3 regions of the Staphylococcus lloydii genome follow, and region 2 is predicted to be linked to each of the others. Evidence: a T-box and tRNA genes for the amino acid it is inferred to sense, from the RefSeq annotation. Region 2 holds a T-box; the other regions hold tRNA genes.
What was found. A T-box is a leader RNA that pairs with one kind of tRNA and senses whether it is charged. The one in region 2 lies ahead of ISP08_RS05950 (valine--tRNA ligase), so its partner is inferred to be a tRNA-Val.

Region 1: it encodes a tRNA-Val, which carries the amino acid that the T-box ahead of ISP08_RS05950 (valine--tRNA ligase) is inferred to sense. The anticodon was not compared.
Region 3: it encodes a tRNA-Val, which carries the amino acid that the T-box ahead of ISP08_RS05950 (valine--tRNA ligase) is inferred to sense. The anticodon was not compared.

What each region holds. Positions count from the first base shown of each region.
Region 1 is NZ_CP064056.1:2,294,645-2,299,890, reverse strand. It holds gene folK (2-amino-4-hydroxy-6-hydroxymethyldihydropteridine diphosphokinase) at 1-350, shown strand, start outside; gene lysS (lysine--tRNA ligase) at 717-2,204, shown strand; rRNA gene rrf (5S ribosomal RNA) at 2,622-2,736, shown strand; tRNA gene ISP08_RS11345 (tRNA-Val) at 2,749-2,824, shown strand; tRNA gene ISP08_RS11340 (tRNA-Thr) at 2,844-2,919, shown strand; tRNA gene ISP08_RS11335 (tRNA-Lys) at 2,926-2,998, shown strand; tRNA gene ISP08_RS11330 (tRNA-Gly) at 3,028-3,102, shown strand; tRNA gene ISP08_RS11325 (tRNA-Leu) at 3,114-3,202, shown strand; tRNA gene ISP08_RS11320 (tRNA-Arg) at 3,219-3,295, shown strand; tRNA gene ISP08_RS11315 (tRNA-Pro) at 3,320-3,393, shown strand; tRNA gene ISP08_RS11310 (tRNA-Ala) at 3,410-3,485, shown strand; rRNA gene ISP08_RS11305 (16S ribosomal RNA) at 3,630-5,181, shown strand.
Region 2 is NZ_CP064056.1:1,220,789-1,226,034, reverse strand. It holds gene ISP08_RS05950 (valine--tRNA ligase) at 1-1,957, opposite strand, end outside; T-box leader at 1,996-2,220, opposite strand; gene ISP08_RS05945 (DNA-3-methyladenine glycosylase I) at 2,278-2,841, shown strand; gene ISP08_RS05940 (AbrB family transcriptional regulator) at 2,877-3,950, opposite strand; gene hemL (glutamate-1-semialdehyde 2,1-aminomutase) at 4,100-5,246, opposite strand, start outside.
Region 3 is NZ_CP064056.1:813,411-818,656, reverse strand. It holds gene cdaA (diadenylate cyclase CdaA) at 1-766, opposite strand, end outside; gene rocF (arginase) at 1,026-1,928, opposite strand; tRNA gene ISP08_RS03820 (tRNA-Lys) at 2,154-2,226, opposite strand; tRNA gene ISP08_RS03815 (tRNA-Gln) at 2,232-2,306, opposite strand; tRNA gene ISP08_RS03810 (tRNA-Tyr) at 2,311-2,394, opposite strand; tRNA gene ISP08_RS03805 (tRNA-Val) at 2,412-2,487, opposite strand; tRNA gene ISP08_RS03800 (tRNA-Glu) at 2,497-2,568, opposite strand; tRNA gene ISP08_RS03795 (tRNA-Asn) at 2,572-2,646, opposite strand; rRNA gene rrf (5S ribosomal RNA) at 2,658-2,772, opposite strand; rRNA gene ISP08_RS03785 (23S ribosomal RNA) at 2,847-5,246, opposite strand, start outside.

The sequences.
Region 1 (5,246 bases), 1.1 Mb from region 2:
AACCAGTCGGTTACGTAGAGCAACCAAACTTTTTAAATTTATGTGTTGAAGTAAAGACAACACTTACACCACAACAATTGTTACAGCAATGCTTTTATACTGAACATCAACTACATCGTGTTAGAGATATTCGTTGGGGACCAAGAACGTTAGACGTAGATATACTACTGTATGAGAATGAAATTATTGAAGAAGAAAATTTGACAGTACCTCACCCAAGAATGAGGGAAAGAGCATTTGTTTTAACGCCTTTAAACGATATAGCGACAGATGTTGTTGAACCACACACGCAACTAAGTATCGGTGAGTTAGTTATACCTGATGATACAGTTAAGAAGTATAAAGCATAAGAGTCTAATACATAATGTTTGGAATCGAAGCTGTGGAAATATGTAATGCTTGCTCGATGATTGATGCGAGTAATGTTCCTTATTTAGAAACTAAAAAACATTATTGAACAGACTATACAAAATAAAGTAGAAATTGCTTTATTACATTGACATCGTCTAGTAGAATTAAATAGTAAAAAGTTGGCGCTATGGAAATATGTAAGTATAATTCAAGGTATCTAAATGGTATTCATCGTAATTGTATGGTGAGAAAGTAGTACGATTAAGCTGGAACAGTACAAAAAATGATAGTTATATTACAAGAATTCCAACTGAAAAAATGTTTAATGACAAAGTAGCACAACAAGCATAAAGGAGAGAAAGTTAATGTCAGAAGAAATGAATGACCAAATGCAGGTCCGCCGTCAAAAAATGCAAGAATTATACGATTTAGGTATCGATCCTTTTGGAAAAAGATTTGATCGCTCAGCTACAGCTGAAGGTCTACATGAAGAATGGGATCACTTATCTAAAGAAGAATTACATGAAAAAGAAGACGAAAGCAGCGTAGTAATTGCTGGTCGCCTAATGACTAAACGAGGTAAAGGTAAAGCTGGCTTCGCCCATGTACAAGACTTATCTGGTCAAATTCAAATATATGTAAGAAAAGATCAAATTGGAGAAGAACAATTTGATTTATGGAAAGGCACTGACCTAGGCGATATAGTTGGTGTTGAAGGTGTAATGTTCAAAACAAATACAGGTGAATTATCAGTAAAAGCTAATTCTTTCACTTTATTAACAAAAGCTTTAAGACCTTTACCAGATAAATTCCATGGCTTACAAGATATTGAGCAACGTTACCGTCAACGTTACTTAGATTTAATTACAAACCAAGATAGTACGCAAACATTTATTAATCGTAGTAAGATCTTACAAGAAATGCGTAACTACTTAAATAAAAAAGGATTCTTAGAAGTAGAAACACCAATGATGCACCAAATTGCTGGTGGTGCCGCAGCGAGACCATTCGTGACACATCACAATGCTCTAGATGCTACATTGTATATGCGTATTGCTATTGAATTACACTTAAAACGCCTAATTGTAGGTGGACTTGAAAAAGTATACGAAATTGGACGTGTATTTAGAAACGAAGGCGTTTCTACTAGACACAACCCTGAGTTTACTATGATTGAACTATATGAAGCGTATGCTGACTACGTAGATATCATGGACTTAACAGAATCTATGATTAGAGAGATTGCTCAAAATGTATTAGGTACTGCGAAAGTACAATACGGAGAAGAAACTATAGACTTAGAATCAAATTGGAAACGTGTACACATGGTTGATGCTGTAAAAGAAGTTACTGGTGTTGATTTCTTTGAAGTAGAATCTACAGAGCAAGCTAAAAACTTAGCTAAAGAACATGGCATTGAAATTACAAGTACTATGAAATATGGACATATTTTAAATGAATTCTTTGAACAAAAAGTTGAAGAGACATTAATTCAACCTACATTTATTTATGGACACCCAATTGAAATATCACCATTAGCTAAGAAAAATCCAGAAGACCCTAGATTTACTGATCGTTTTGAATTATTCATAGTTGGTAGAGAACACGGTAATGCATTTACTGAACTTAATGATCCAATTGACCAAAGAGAAAGATTTGAAGCGCAATTAGTAGAAAAAGCAGAAGGTAATGATGAGGCACATGAAATGGATGAAGATTTCATAGAAGCTTTAGAATACGGTATGCCTCCAACAGGCGGACTTGGCATTGGTATAGATCGACTTGTAATGTTATTAACAAACTCAGCTTCAATTAGAGATGTATTATTATTCCCTTATATGAGACAAAAATAATATAAACAAAGCAGTTTCTCCTAAAATTTATTGGGGGAAGCTGCTTTTTTATTGTATTGATGAATATCAATGTATGTAAAAATAAGCCTCTTAAGTCACTTTGTTCGCATAATTACACATAAAAGATAAAATTTTAGATAAAAAAGGAATAGAAATATATGAGAATATATGATAGACTAGTTCAAGTCGAGAAAAAGTTCAGATGTTATTAATACGTAACAAAAAATACTTAGATAAAAGTATTGACAAAGGTTACGAAATTAAGTATTATATAAAAGTCGCAAAAAACAAACAGTTAAATGTTTGAACTTATATTACATACATATTAAGAAGTTATTTCGATTGTAAAAAAAGTGTAAAATTAACTATTGAAATCAATGGTTAAAGCGTGTATTATTAATAAAGTAAGTTAATTTGTCTGGTGACAATGGCAAGGAGGTCACACCTGTTCCCATGCCGAACACAGAAGTTAAGCTCCTTAGCGCCGATGGTAGTCGGATTTACATCCCGCTAGAGTAGGACGTTGCCAGGCAATGAACAAATCGGAGAATTAGCTCAGCTGGGAGAGCATCTGCCTTACAAGCAGAGGGTCGGCGGTTCGAACCCGTCATTCTCCACCATTTCTCAATTAGATATTGTGCCGGCCTAGCTCAACTGGTAGAGCAACTGACTTGTAATCAGTAGGTTGGGGGTTCAAGTCCTCTGGCCGGCACCATCTCATGAGCCATTAGCTCAGTTGGTAGAGCATCTGACTTTTAATCAGAGGGTCAGAGGTTCGAATCCTCTATGGCTCATCCAGATTTAAATTTTTATTTTTGGATATGCAGAAGTAGTTCAGCGGTAGAATACAACCTTGCCAAGGTTGGGGTCGCGGGTTCGAATCCCGTCTTCTGCTCCATTATTTTTTGTGCCGGGGTGGCGGAACTGGCAGACGCACAGGACTTAAAATCCTGCGGTAAGTAATTACCGTACCGGTTCGATTCCGGTCCTCGGCACCATCTTATTTATAAATATGCGCCCGTAGCTCAACTGGATAGAGCGTTTGACTACGGATCAAGAGGTTATGGGTTCGACTCCTATCGGGCGCGCCATTTTATAAGAATTTTAAATAAATACGGGAAGTAGCTCAGCTTGGTAGAGCACTTGGTTTGGGACCAAGGGGTCGCAGGTTCGAATCCTGTCTTCCCGACTCTTGTTTACTTAATGGGGGCTTAGCTCAGATGGGAGAGCGCCTGCTTTGCACGCAGGAGGTCAGCGGTTCGATCCCGCTAGTCTCCACCATTATTTGATTAAACAAATGAACATTGAAAACTGAATTGCAATATGTCAACGTTAATTCCAAACGCAACGATATAATCGTTGGTTTAAACGTGTTAGAGATAACACACAATTAGTATTTTATGAGCTAATCAAACATCATAATTTTTTATGGAGAGTTTGATCCTGGCTCAGGATGAACGCTGGCGGCGTGCCTAATACATGCAAGTCGAGCGAACAGATAAGGAGCTTGCTCCTTTGACGTTAGCGGCGGACGGGTGAGTAACACGTGGGTAACCTACCTATAAGACTGGAATAACTTCGGGAAACCGAAGCTAATGCCGGATAACATGTAGAACCGCATGGTTCTACAGTGAAAGATGGCCTTGCTATCACTTATAGATGGACCCGCGCCGTATTAGCTAGTTGGTAAGGTAACGGCTTACCAAGGCAACGATACGTAGCCGACCTGAGAGGGTGATCGGCCACACTGGAACTGAGACACGGTCCAGACTCCTACGGGAGGCAGCAGTAGGGAATCTTCCGCAATGGGCGAAAGCCTGACGGAGCAACGCCGCGTGAGTGATGAAGGTCTTCGGATCGTAAAGCTCTGTTATTAGGGAAGAACAAGTGCGTAAGTAACTGTGCGCACCTTGACGGTACCTAATCAGAAAGCCACGGCTAACTACGTGCCAGCAGCCGCGGTAATACGTAGGTGGCAAGCGTTATCCGGAATTATTGGGCGTAAAGCGCGCGTAGGCGGTTTCTTAAGTCTGATGTGAAAGCCCACGGCTCAACCGTGGAGGGTCATTGGAAACTGGGAGACTTGAGTGCAGAAGAGGAAAGTGGAATTCCATGTGTAGCGGTGAAATGCGCAGAGATATGGAGGAACACCAGTGGCGAAGGCGACTTTCTGGTCTGTAACTGACGCTGATGTGCGAAAGCGTGGGGATCAAACAGGATTAGATACCCTGGTAGTCCACGCCGTAAACGATGAGTGCTAAGTGTTAGGGGGTTTCCGCCCCTTAGTGCTGCAGCTAACGCATTAAGCACTCCGCCTGGGGAGTACGACCGCAAGGTTGAAACTCAAAGGAATTGACGGGGACCCGCACAAGCGGTGGAGCATGTGGTTTAATTCGAAGCAACGCGAAGAACCTTACCAAATCTTGACATCCTTTGACCACTCTGGAGACAGAGTTTTCCCCTTCGGGGGACAAAGTGACAGGTGGTGCATGGTTGTCGTCAGCTCGTGTCGTGAGATGTTGGGTTAAGTCCCGCAACGAGCGCAACCCTTAAGCTTAGTTGCCATCATTAAGTTGGGCACTCTAAGTTGACTGCCGGTGACAAACCGGAGGAAGGTGGGGATGACGTCAAATCATCATGCCCCTTATGATTTGGGCTACACACGTGCTACAATGGACAATACAAAGGGCAGCTAAACCGCGAGGTCATGCAAATCCCATAAAGTTGTTCTCAGTTCGGATTGTAGTCTGCAACTCGACTACATGAAGCTGGAATCGCTAGTAATCGTAGATCAGCATGCTACGGTGAATACGTTCCCGGGTCTTGTACACACCGCCCGTCACACCACGAGAGTTTGTAACACCCGAAGCCGGTGGAGTAACCATTATGGAGCTAGCCGTCGAAGGTGGGACAAATGATTGGGGTGAAGTCGTAACAAGGTAGCCGTATCGGAAGGTGCGGCTGGATCACCTCCTTTCTAAGGATATATTCGGAACATCTTCTACGAAGATGAAAGGAATAACGTAGACATATTGTATTCAG
Region 2 (5,246 bases):
GGATTTTACTCATTTCTATATACCAATCACAGAAATCATCCCAAATAAAGTTATATAGCGCTCTGCCTACTTCACCAAATTCATATTTATCACTTAAATTCGTTACGGTTTCAATTGTCTCGTTTAATCTTGTTAGTATCCATTTATCCGCGAGTGATAAGTTACCAGATAAATCTACTTGGTCTACAGTAAATTCATCGCCAATATTCATAATACTGAAACGTGCAGCATTCCAAATTTTATTGATAAAGTTCCACACTGATTCAACTTTTTCAGTAGAATAACGTAAATCATGACCTGGCGAAGAACCTGTTGCAAGGAAATAACGTAAACTATCTGCACCATATTGGTCGATAACGTCCATTGGGTCAACGCCGTTACCTAATGATTTACTCATTTTACGGCCATCTTCTGCACGTACTAATCCATGAAGTAATACGTCATTAAATGGTCTGTTTCCAGTAAACTCTAATCCTTGGAAAATCATACGAGCAACCCAGAAGAAAATAATATCATAACCCGTTACTAGCGCATTTGTTGGGAAGTAACGATTGAAATCTTCTGACTCAGTGTTTGGCCAACCTAACGTTGAAAATGGCCATAAAGCACTTGAGAACCAAGTGTCCAATACATCTTCATCTTGCTCCCAATTTTCAATATCAGTTGGTGGTGTTTCAGAAACTAACAATTCTCCAGTTTCTTTGTGATAATATGCTGGTATTTGATGACCCCACCATAACTGACGAGAAATTGTCCAATCTCTTATTTCTTCCATCCAACGGTTGAATGTATTTTCAAATCTGGAAGGTACAAATTCAATACGATTGTCAGTTTCTTGATTATTTAAGGCTTGTTCAGCCAATGGTTTCATTTTAACGAACCATTGTGTAGATAAATAAGGTTCTACAACGGCACCAGAACGTTCAGAATGACCTACTGAATGTTCATGTTCTTCAATTTTGATTACTAAATCTTGTTCAGTTAAGTCTTTGACGAGTTGTTCACGGCATTCAAAACGATCTAAACCAGCATATTTACCAGCTAATTCATTCATTTTACCTTCTTCGTCCATAACATTAATACGTTCTAAATTATGTCTATTGCCAATTTCAAAGTCGTTAGGATCATGTGCTGGCGTTACTTTCATTGCCCCACTACCAAATTCCATATCTACATACTCATCTGCCAAAATAGGTAATGTTTTGCCAACGATTGGTAGCGTTACATTTTTGCCTATTACATCTTTATAGCGTTCGTCATTTGGATTAACAACGATAGCTGTATCACCCAGCATAGTTTCTGGACGAGTTGTTGCTATTTCAATATAGCCATCTTGGTCAGCATACGGATATTTGAAATGATAAAACTTACCTTGTACATCCTCATGAATAACTTCGATATCAGATAATGCAGTTTTTGCCACTGGATCCCAGTTAATAATATATTCACCACGATAGATTAATCCTTTGTTATACATATCAACAAAAACTTTTTTAACTGCTTGGCTTAAACCATCATCAAGCGTAAAACGCTCTCTACTATAATCTAAACCTAAACCTAATTTAGACCATTGTTGTCTAATGAAGTTTGCATATTCTTCTTTCCAGTCCCACGCTTTTTCTAAAAATTTCTCACGACCTAAATCATGTCTAGACATACCTTGTTCATTTAATTTAGCTTCTACTTTAGCTTGCGTAGCAATACCTGCATGGTCCATACCAGGTAAATATAACGTGTCGTATCCTTGCATACGTTTCATACGCGTTAATATATCTTGTAACGTCGTATCCCAAGCATGACCTAAATGTAATTTACCAGTTACATTAGGAGGTGGAATAACGATTGTATATGTTTCTTTAGTATCATCTTCTTGTGCTTTAAAATATCCATTTTTTACCCATTCATCATAACGACCCGCTTCTACTTCTTGCGGATTGTATTTAGGTTTCATTTCCATATAATTGCCTCCTTAAAATAAAAACACCCACCCTATAAATATAGGACGGATGTTCCGTGGTACCACCTAAATTCAAGAAATTTATCGTTTCTTGCACTTAATTTCGATTAACGCTCAAACACGCTTTAACCTAGTCACATTAATAATGAGTTCAGTTAAAGTTCAATGTGGGCTACCTTCAACACTAGAAAATATACACTCTCACCATACGTGTACTCTCTAAAATTTTCTTTGCATTTACTCTTCCCAATGACTAATTTAATTTACTTAATTATAGTATAATGTAAACAGTAATAAGTCAATGAAATGGAGTGAAATTTATGAATCCTTGTGCATTCGGCACTAAAGATCCTATTTACCTAGAATACCACGATACTGTTTGGGGCCAACCAATGTATGATAGCTTGCAATTATTTAAATTAATGGCATTAGAATCACAACATGCCGGTCTTTCATGGCTCACAATATTAAAAAAGAAAGCATCTTATGAACAAGCATTTTATGATTTTGACCCAGTTAAAATTGCAAAGATGACAGAACAGGATATTGATTCATTAATGGAATTTCCTAACATTGTACATAATAGAAAAAAATTAGAAGCAATAGTGAATCAGGCTAAAGGATATTTTGACATTGAAAAAGATTATGGGAGTTTCAGTGAATTTTTATGGTCATACGTAAATCATAAACCGTATGATTTACAATATGAAGAACCTAGTGAACGTATCACCGTAGATGAAACGGCGACGCAATTGTCAAAAAAACTAAAACAGTATGGTTTTAAATTTTTAGGACCAGTCACTGTATTTTCTTTTTTGGAAGCCGCCGGTTTATACAATGCACATTTACAATCATGCCCTAGCAATCCGAAGAACTTAACATAAATAAAATTAAAACCAAGGATAATCATTGCTAATGATTATCCTTGGTTTTTTGACGCACGATAGCGTAAATAATAATTTAATAATGGGGCGATTAAAAATAGTATAAAAAATATTCTAAAGATGTGATAGCTTGAAATCATTGGTACATCTGCCCCTGTTTCAATAGCTACCAGTACAATTTGGTTCATTCCTCCGGGAGCTGCACCTAAAAACAGATCATTTATCATATTATTAGTAAATAGTGAAATGACATAAACCATTACAAGTGCGAGCAATATTAATAGCACATTTTGTACTGCTATTGCGACCGCTATTCGCCCTTTCATTTGGTCTAATAATTTCGCTATTTGATTACCAATTCTTATCATATAGATGATTTGTGCCCCTGCAATAATATAATTATCTAACGTAAAAGTTACACCTGTAATTAAATTCCATCCAATTAAAACGACAATAGGTGCTAACATTTGCTTTGTTGGAAAATTGATTTTTCCCATTACATAATAAACTAAGGCAATTAAAATAATCAACGTAAGTATGTTAGTCAAAGTCAACGCTTGCGTTAAGTTATGATGTACTTCAGTCCCACTAGAATGACTGCCTCCTGGCGTTTTAAAGAAATAAGAAATAAATGGCACTAATACAACAACAAATATAATTCGAGAAGTCTGTGTTAGACTTACAACCATAATATTCGCTTTTTTATCTTCTTCAGCCATGACTAACATTTGACTTAAAGCACCCGGAATGACGCTTAATATGGCAGTTTCTGTATTGACCTGCGCTATTTTTTTAAATAATAAGGCAATTAATAATGACAGTAATAATAATAAAACTGTTACTAAAATAATAGTAAACCAATCATCTTTAATGTCATAAATAACACTTTTAGTAAAAGTGGAACCTATTTGAACCCCTAATAAAATTAGGCCGAGTTCGCTAAGCCAAAAAGGCCATTTTATTTCTAAACGTAATATTTTAACGACGATAATAGTTGCTATAATTGGACCAAACATAAATGGCAATAACACATGTGCTACGTGTAACAACAAACTCAATATAATCGCTAAAGCTAAAACTATGAGATTATTACGAAAATACTTTGTCATATCTCTTCTCAACTTTCATTGTAATACCGTAATTTTCAATCGATTAAGTTGATTGTATCATACTATGAGATTCATAAAATAGCTTAAAATATTTTATAATAAAAGCATCCAAATAGTACTTCTACTATATGGATACTTAGTTATTATATTTAAACAATTCTACTTAGTGCGGTATCAAAAGCTTGCACTGTTTTATTAATATCTTCTTCAGTATGTGCAAGAGATAAAAATGTACCTTCAAATTGTGAAGGTGGTAAGAACACGCCTTCGTTAGCCATTTCTCTATACATCTGACTAAATAACTCTAAGTCACTTGCATTTGCTTCATCAAAGTTTGTAACTGGGCCTTCGTTTAAGAAGTAACCAATCATAGATCCTGCACGATTAACTGTTATTGGAACATTATGTTTAGCAAAAACTTCTTTTAATCCATTTTCTAATATATCGCCTAGATGATTAAAGTAATCATAAGATTCCGGCGTTAATTGACTTAATGTTTCATAACCACTTGTCATTGCTAATGGATTTCCAGATAATGTACCAGCTTGATAAATATCACCTGCTGGGGCTATTTGATTCATAATTTCTTTTTTACCACCGAAAGCACCTACTGGTAAACCGCCACCAATAACTTTACCTAAGCAAGTTAAATCAGGTGTTACATTAAAGTAACCTTGTGCACAATTATAACCTACTCTGAAACCTGTCATCACTTCATCAAAAATTAATAGTGAGCCATATTCAGTCGTAATGTCTCTTAAACCTTGTAAAAAGCCTTCTTGTGGAGGTACTACACCCATGTTACCCGCAACAGGTTCTACAATTACACCTGCAATGTCATCGCCAAATTGTTCGAAAGCTGTACGTATTGCATCTAAGTCATTATAAGGTACTGTAATCGTATTTTTAGCAGTGCCTTCAGGTACCCCAGGAGAATCAGGCAAACCTAAAGTAGCCACTCCAGAGCCTGCTTTGATTAATAATGAATCACTATGGCCATGATAACAACCTTCAAACTTAACTATTTTATTACGACCAGTGTAACCACGTGCTAATCTTAAAGTGTCAAGCGTAGCTTCAGTACCTGATGAAACCATTCTTACTTTTTCAATAGAAGGCACTCTATCAATAACAAGTTGCGCTAAGTCATTTTCTTTTATTGTAGAAGCACCAAAACTCGTACCCTTATCCACAGCAGCGTGTAATTGATCGATAACTTGCTTATTTTTATGTCCTAAAATTAAAGGTCCCCAACTTAATACATAATCAATATACTCATTTCCGTCTATATCATAT
Region 3 (5,246 bases), 410 kb from region 2:
GTTCTGCAAGAAGTTCTTCAAATGCTTCAGTAGAAATATCTTTTCTTAATTTGCCATCAAATGTAACTGAAATTGAACCAGTTTCTTCTGAAACAACAACTGTAAATGCATCTGAGACTTCTGAAATACCTACAGCTGCTCTATGTCTCGTACCTAGGCTCTTGGCTATTTTAGCACTATCTGATAGTGGTAAATAGCAGGCAGCACTTGCAATCTTGCTATCATGGATAATCATAGCACCATCATGCAATGGTGTATTAGGTATAAAGACATTCGTTAATAGCTCTTGTGATATATTAGAGTTCATTGGTATACCTGTTTCTATGTAGTCTTGTAGACCAGTCTCTTTTTCAAATACAATTAATGCACCAATACGTCTTTTAGCCATGTATTGAACGGCCTTAGACACGGCAGAAATTAATTTATTTTCATCGCTATTGACATTACTCGCATAACGTTTGAATAAACTTCCTCGTCCTAATTGTTCTAAAGCTCTACGAATTTCTGGTTGGAAAATAACAATGAGTGCTAATACACCCCATTGAATAACCAAATCAAATAAACGTGAAGTAGCAGTTAAACTTAGCATTTTACTAATTTGTTGCCCTATGACAATGACGAGTATTCCTTTTAACAATTGAATGGCTTTTGTACCTTTAAACACAGTAATGAGAAGATAAAGTACATACCATACAATTAATAAGTCAAGCACGCTAGTTATAATTTTGACCGTGCTCCAATGTTCAAATATATTGGATAAATCCATGACATCTCCTCCGGTATTCTAATCCCACTGTAAACATTATACCAATCTTCTTTTATACTGTCATATTATGACTCAATAAATCTAAAAATTTAAAACCAATAAATTGCATATTATTTTACGTATTAAAGAATAAATTAACGACACTATTTTTATGTATAAAAGAAAAAAGCTATGCCCAAATGATATATCTGGGCATAGTTCATTTTTGTATTACTAATTATAAATAATAGACTTATAAACGTAATTTATAAAGCTTATCTTAGAGTAAAGTTTCGCCAAAGAAACTACCTACAAGACCAACTGCTTGCTCTGCAGTATGATTATTTTGATCAATGAGTGGATTGACTTCTACTAAATCCATAGAAGTAATTAATCGAGAATTATGTAACAATTCTAATGCGAAGTGACTCTCTCTATAGTTTAAGCCACCTAAAACTCTTGTACCTGTTCCTGGTGTTTCTACTGGATCTAATGCATCTACATCTAATGATAAATGTATACCATCTGTCTTATCTTTAAGATGGTCTATTGATTCATTAATAACTTGTTGGATGCCAAGTCTGTCGATATCAGCCATTGTATATGTTTTAATGTTGTTATTTTTAATATATTCACGTTCACCTATATCTAAATCTCTCATGCCTATTAAAACAATGTTTTCTGGTTTAACTTTCGGTGCATAATTGGAAACATTGACCAATCTATCATCACCATCACCTGCTAAAATTCTTAACGGCATGCCGTGAATATTACCAGAAGGTGATTCTTCAGGTACATTTAAATCACCATGAGCATCATACCAGATAACACCTAAATTATCATAATGTTTACTGATACCAGAAATAGAACCAATAGCTATTGAATGATCTCCACCTAATATTAATGGAAAAGCACCACTTTGTACGCTGTCAGATACTGAATTACTCAAGTTTTCAGATACTTGAATAATCTCATCAATATTTCTTAAACCTTCTTGTTCTGAATTAAACTTGTCTAAATTGATTTCTGGTACTTCGATATTACCTTTATCCACTACCGTATAACCAATATTTCTAATACGATCAACTATACCTGCATATCGTATAGCATCTGGACCAAAGTTTACCCCTAATTTTCTTTGACCAAATGTCGATGGTGCTCCAATAATATTAATGTTTTTCATAAATCCAAAACCCCTTTGCATTCATTTTAACACTAGAATACGTTATTAAGATTAAACTTTCAAGCCAGCTAAAACCTTGTGTCACAATGGATTAGAGGTATCTTACATATAAAAACATTAAAACGTTTGAACATTCATTATAACCTTATATTTTGCATAAAATATGCTTGAATGTGTATAAAAATTTTCATAAAAAAAACACTTCCGAAGAAGTGTTTTTACAAGTGAGCCATAGAGGATTCGAACCTCTGACCCTCTGATTAAAAGTCAGATGCTCTACCAACTGAGCTAATGGCTCAAAAATGGCTGGGCTAGCTGGATTCGAACCAGCGCGTGACGGAGTCAAAGTCCGTTGCCTTACCGCTTGGCTATAGCCCAACAATGGTGGAGGGGGGCAGATTCGAACTGCCGAACCCGAAGGAGCGGATTTACAGTCCGCCGCGTTTAGCCACTTCGCTACCCCTCCGCGCTTATTAAATTAAATGGTGGAGAATGACGGGTTCGAACCGCCGACCCTCTGCTTGTAAGGCAGATGCTCTCCCAGCTGAGCTAATTCTCCAATATGTAATGACCCCGACGGGACTCGAACCCGTGTTACCGCCGTGAAAGGGCGGTGTCTTAACCGCTTGACCACGGGGCCATATGGCTCCACAGGTAGGACTCGAACCTACGACCGATCGGTTAACAGCCGATAGCTCTACCACTGAGCTACTGTGGAATAATAATATTGCCTGGCAACGTCCTACTCTAGCGGGATGTAAATCCGACTACCATCGGCGCTAAGGAGCTTAACTTCTGTGTTCGGCATGGGAACAGGTGTGACCTCCTTGCCATTGTCACCAGACAATGATGTATAAAAGTTATACATTCAAAACTAGATAGTAAGTAAATATCATTTTACCAATCAAAACATTTAAATTGATTAAGTCTTCGATCGATTAGTATTCGTCAGCTCCACATGTCGCCATGCTTCCACCTCGAACCTATTAACCTCATCATCTTTGAGGGATCTTATAACCGAAGTTGGGAAATCTCATCTTGAGGGGGGCTTCATGCTTAGATGCTTTCAGCACTTATCCCGTCCATACATAGCTACCCAGCGATGCCGTTGGCACGACAACTGGTACACCAGAGGTATGTCCATCCCGGTCCTCTCGTACTAAGGACAGCTCCTCTCAAATTTCCTACGCCCACGACGGATAGGGACCGAACTGTCTCACGACGTTCTGAACCCAGCTCGCGTACCGCTTTAATGGGCGAACAGCCCAACCCTTGGGACCGACTACAGCCCCAGGATGCGATGAGCCGACATCGAGGTGCCAAACCTCCCCGTCGATGTGAACTCTTGGGGGAGATAAGCCTGTTATCCCCGGGGTAGCTTTTATCCGTTGAGCGATGGCCCTTCCATGCGGAACCACCGGATCACTAAGTCCGTCTTTCGACCCTGCTCGACTTGTAAGTCTCGCAGTCAAGCTCCCTTATGCCTTTACACTCTGTGAATGATTTCCAACCATTCTGAGGGAACCTTTGAGCGCCTCCGTTACTCTTTAGGAGGCGACCGCCCCAGTCAAACTGCCCATCTGACACTGTCTCCCACCATGATTAATGGTGCGGGTTAGAAATCCAACACAGCGAGGGTAGTATCCCACCAACGCCTCCACGTAAACTAGCGTTCACGCTTCTAAGGCTCCTACCTATCCTGTACAAACTGTGCCGAATTTCAATATCAGACTGCAGTAAAGCTCCACGGGGTCTTTCCGTCCTGTCGCGGGTAACCTGCATCTTCACAGGTACTATGATTTCACCGAGTCTCTCGTTGAGACAGTGCCCAAATCGTTACGCCTTTCGTGCGGGTCGGAACTTACCCGACAAGGAATTTCGCTACCTTAGGACCGTTATAGTTACGGCCGCCGTTTACTGGGGCTTCGATTCGTAGCTTCGCAGAAGCTAACCACTCCTCTTAACCTTCCAGCACCGGGCAGGCGTCAGCCCCTATACATCACCTTACGGTTTAGCAGAGACCTGTGTTTTTGATAAACAGTCGCTTGGGCCTATTCACTGCGGCTCTCCCGGGCGTTAACCCTAGAGAGCACCCCTTCTCCCGAAGTTACGGGGTCATTTTGCCGAGTTCCTTAACGAGAGTTCGCTCGCTCACCTTAGAATTCTCATCTTGACTACCTGTGTCGGTTTGCGGTACGGGCACCTAATATTCTAGCTAGAGGCTTTTCTTGGCAGTGTGAAATCAACGACTCGAGGAAACAATTTCCTCTCCCCATCACAGCTTGACCTTATGAGTGCCGGATTTGCCTAACACTCAGTCTTACTGCTTGGACGTGCACTCCAACAGCACGCTTCGCCTATCCTACTGCGTCCCCCCATCGCTTAAAACGAATTTAGGTGGTACAGGAATATCAACCTGTTATCCATCGCCTACGCCTATCGGCCTCAGCTTAGGTCCCGACTAACCCAGAGCGGACGAGCCTTCCTCTGGAAACCTTAGTCAATCGGTGGACGGGATTCTCACCCGTCTTTCGCTACTCACACCGGCATTCTCACTTCTAAGCGCTCCACATGTCCTTGCGATCATGCTTCAACGCCCTTAGAACGCTCTCCTACCATTGTCCTACGGACAATCCACAGCTTCGGTAATATGTTTAGCCCCGGTACATTTTCGGCGCAGTGTCACTCGACTAGTGAGCTATTACGCACTCTTTAAATGATGGCTGCTTCTAAGCCAACATCCTAGTTGTCTGGGCAACGCCACATCCTTTTCCACTTAACATATATTTTGGGACCTTAGCTGGTGGTCTGGGCTGTTTCCCTTTCGAACACGGACCTTATCACCCATGTTCTGACTCCCAAGTTAAATTGATTGGCATTCGGAGTTTGTCTGAATTCGGTAACCCGAGAAGGGCCCCTCGTCCAAACAGTGCTCTACCTCCAATAATCATCACTTGAGGCTAGCCCTAAAGCTATTTCGGAGAGAACCAGCTATCTCCAGGTTCGATTGGAATTTCTCCGCTACCCACAACTCATCCGCTCACTTTTCAACGTAAGTCGGTTCGGTCCTCCATTCAGTGTTACCTGAACTTCAACCTGGTCATGGGTAGATCACCTGGTTTCGGGTCTACGACCAAATACTCAACGCCCTATTCAGACTCGCTTTCGCTACGGCTCCACATTTCCTGCTTAACCTTGCATCAAATCGTAACTCGCCGGTTCATTCTACAAAAGGCACGCCATCACCCATTAACGGGCTCTGACTACTTGTAAGCACACGGTTTCAAGTTCTCTTTCACTCCCCTTCCGGGGTACTTT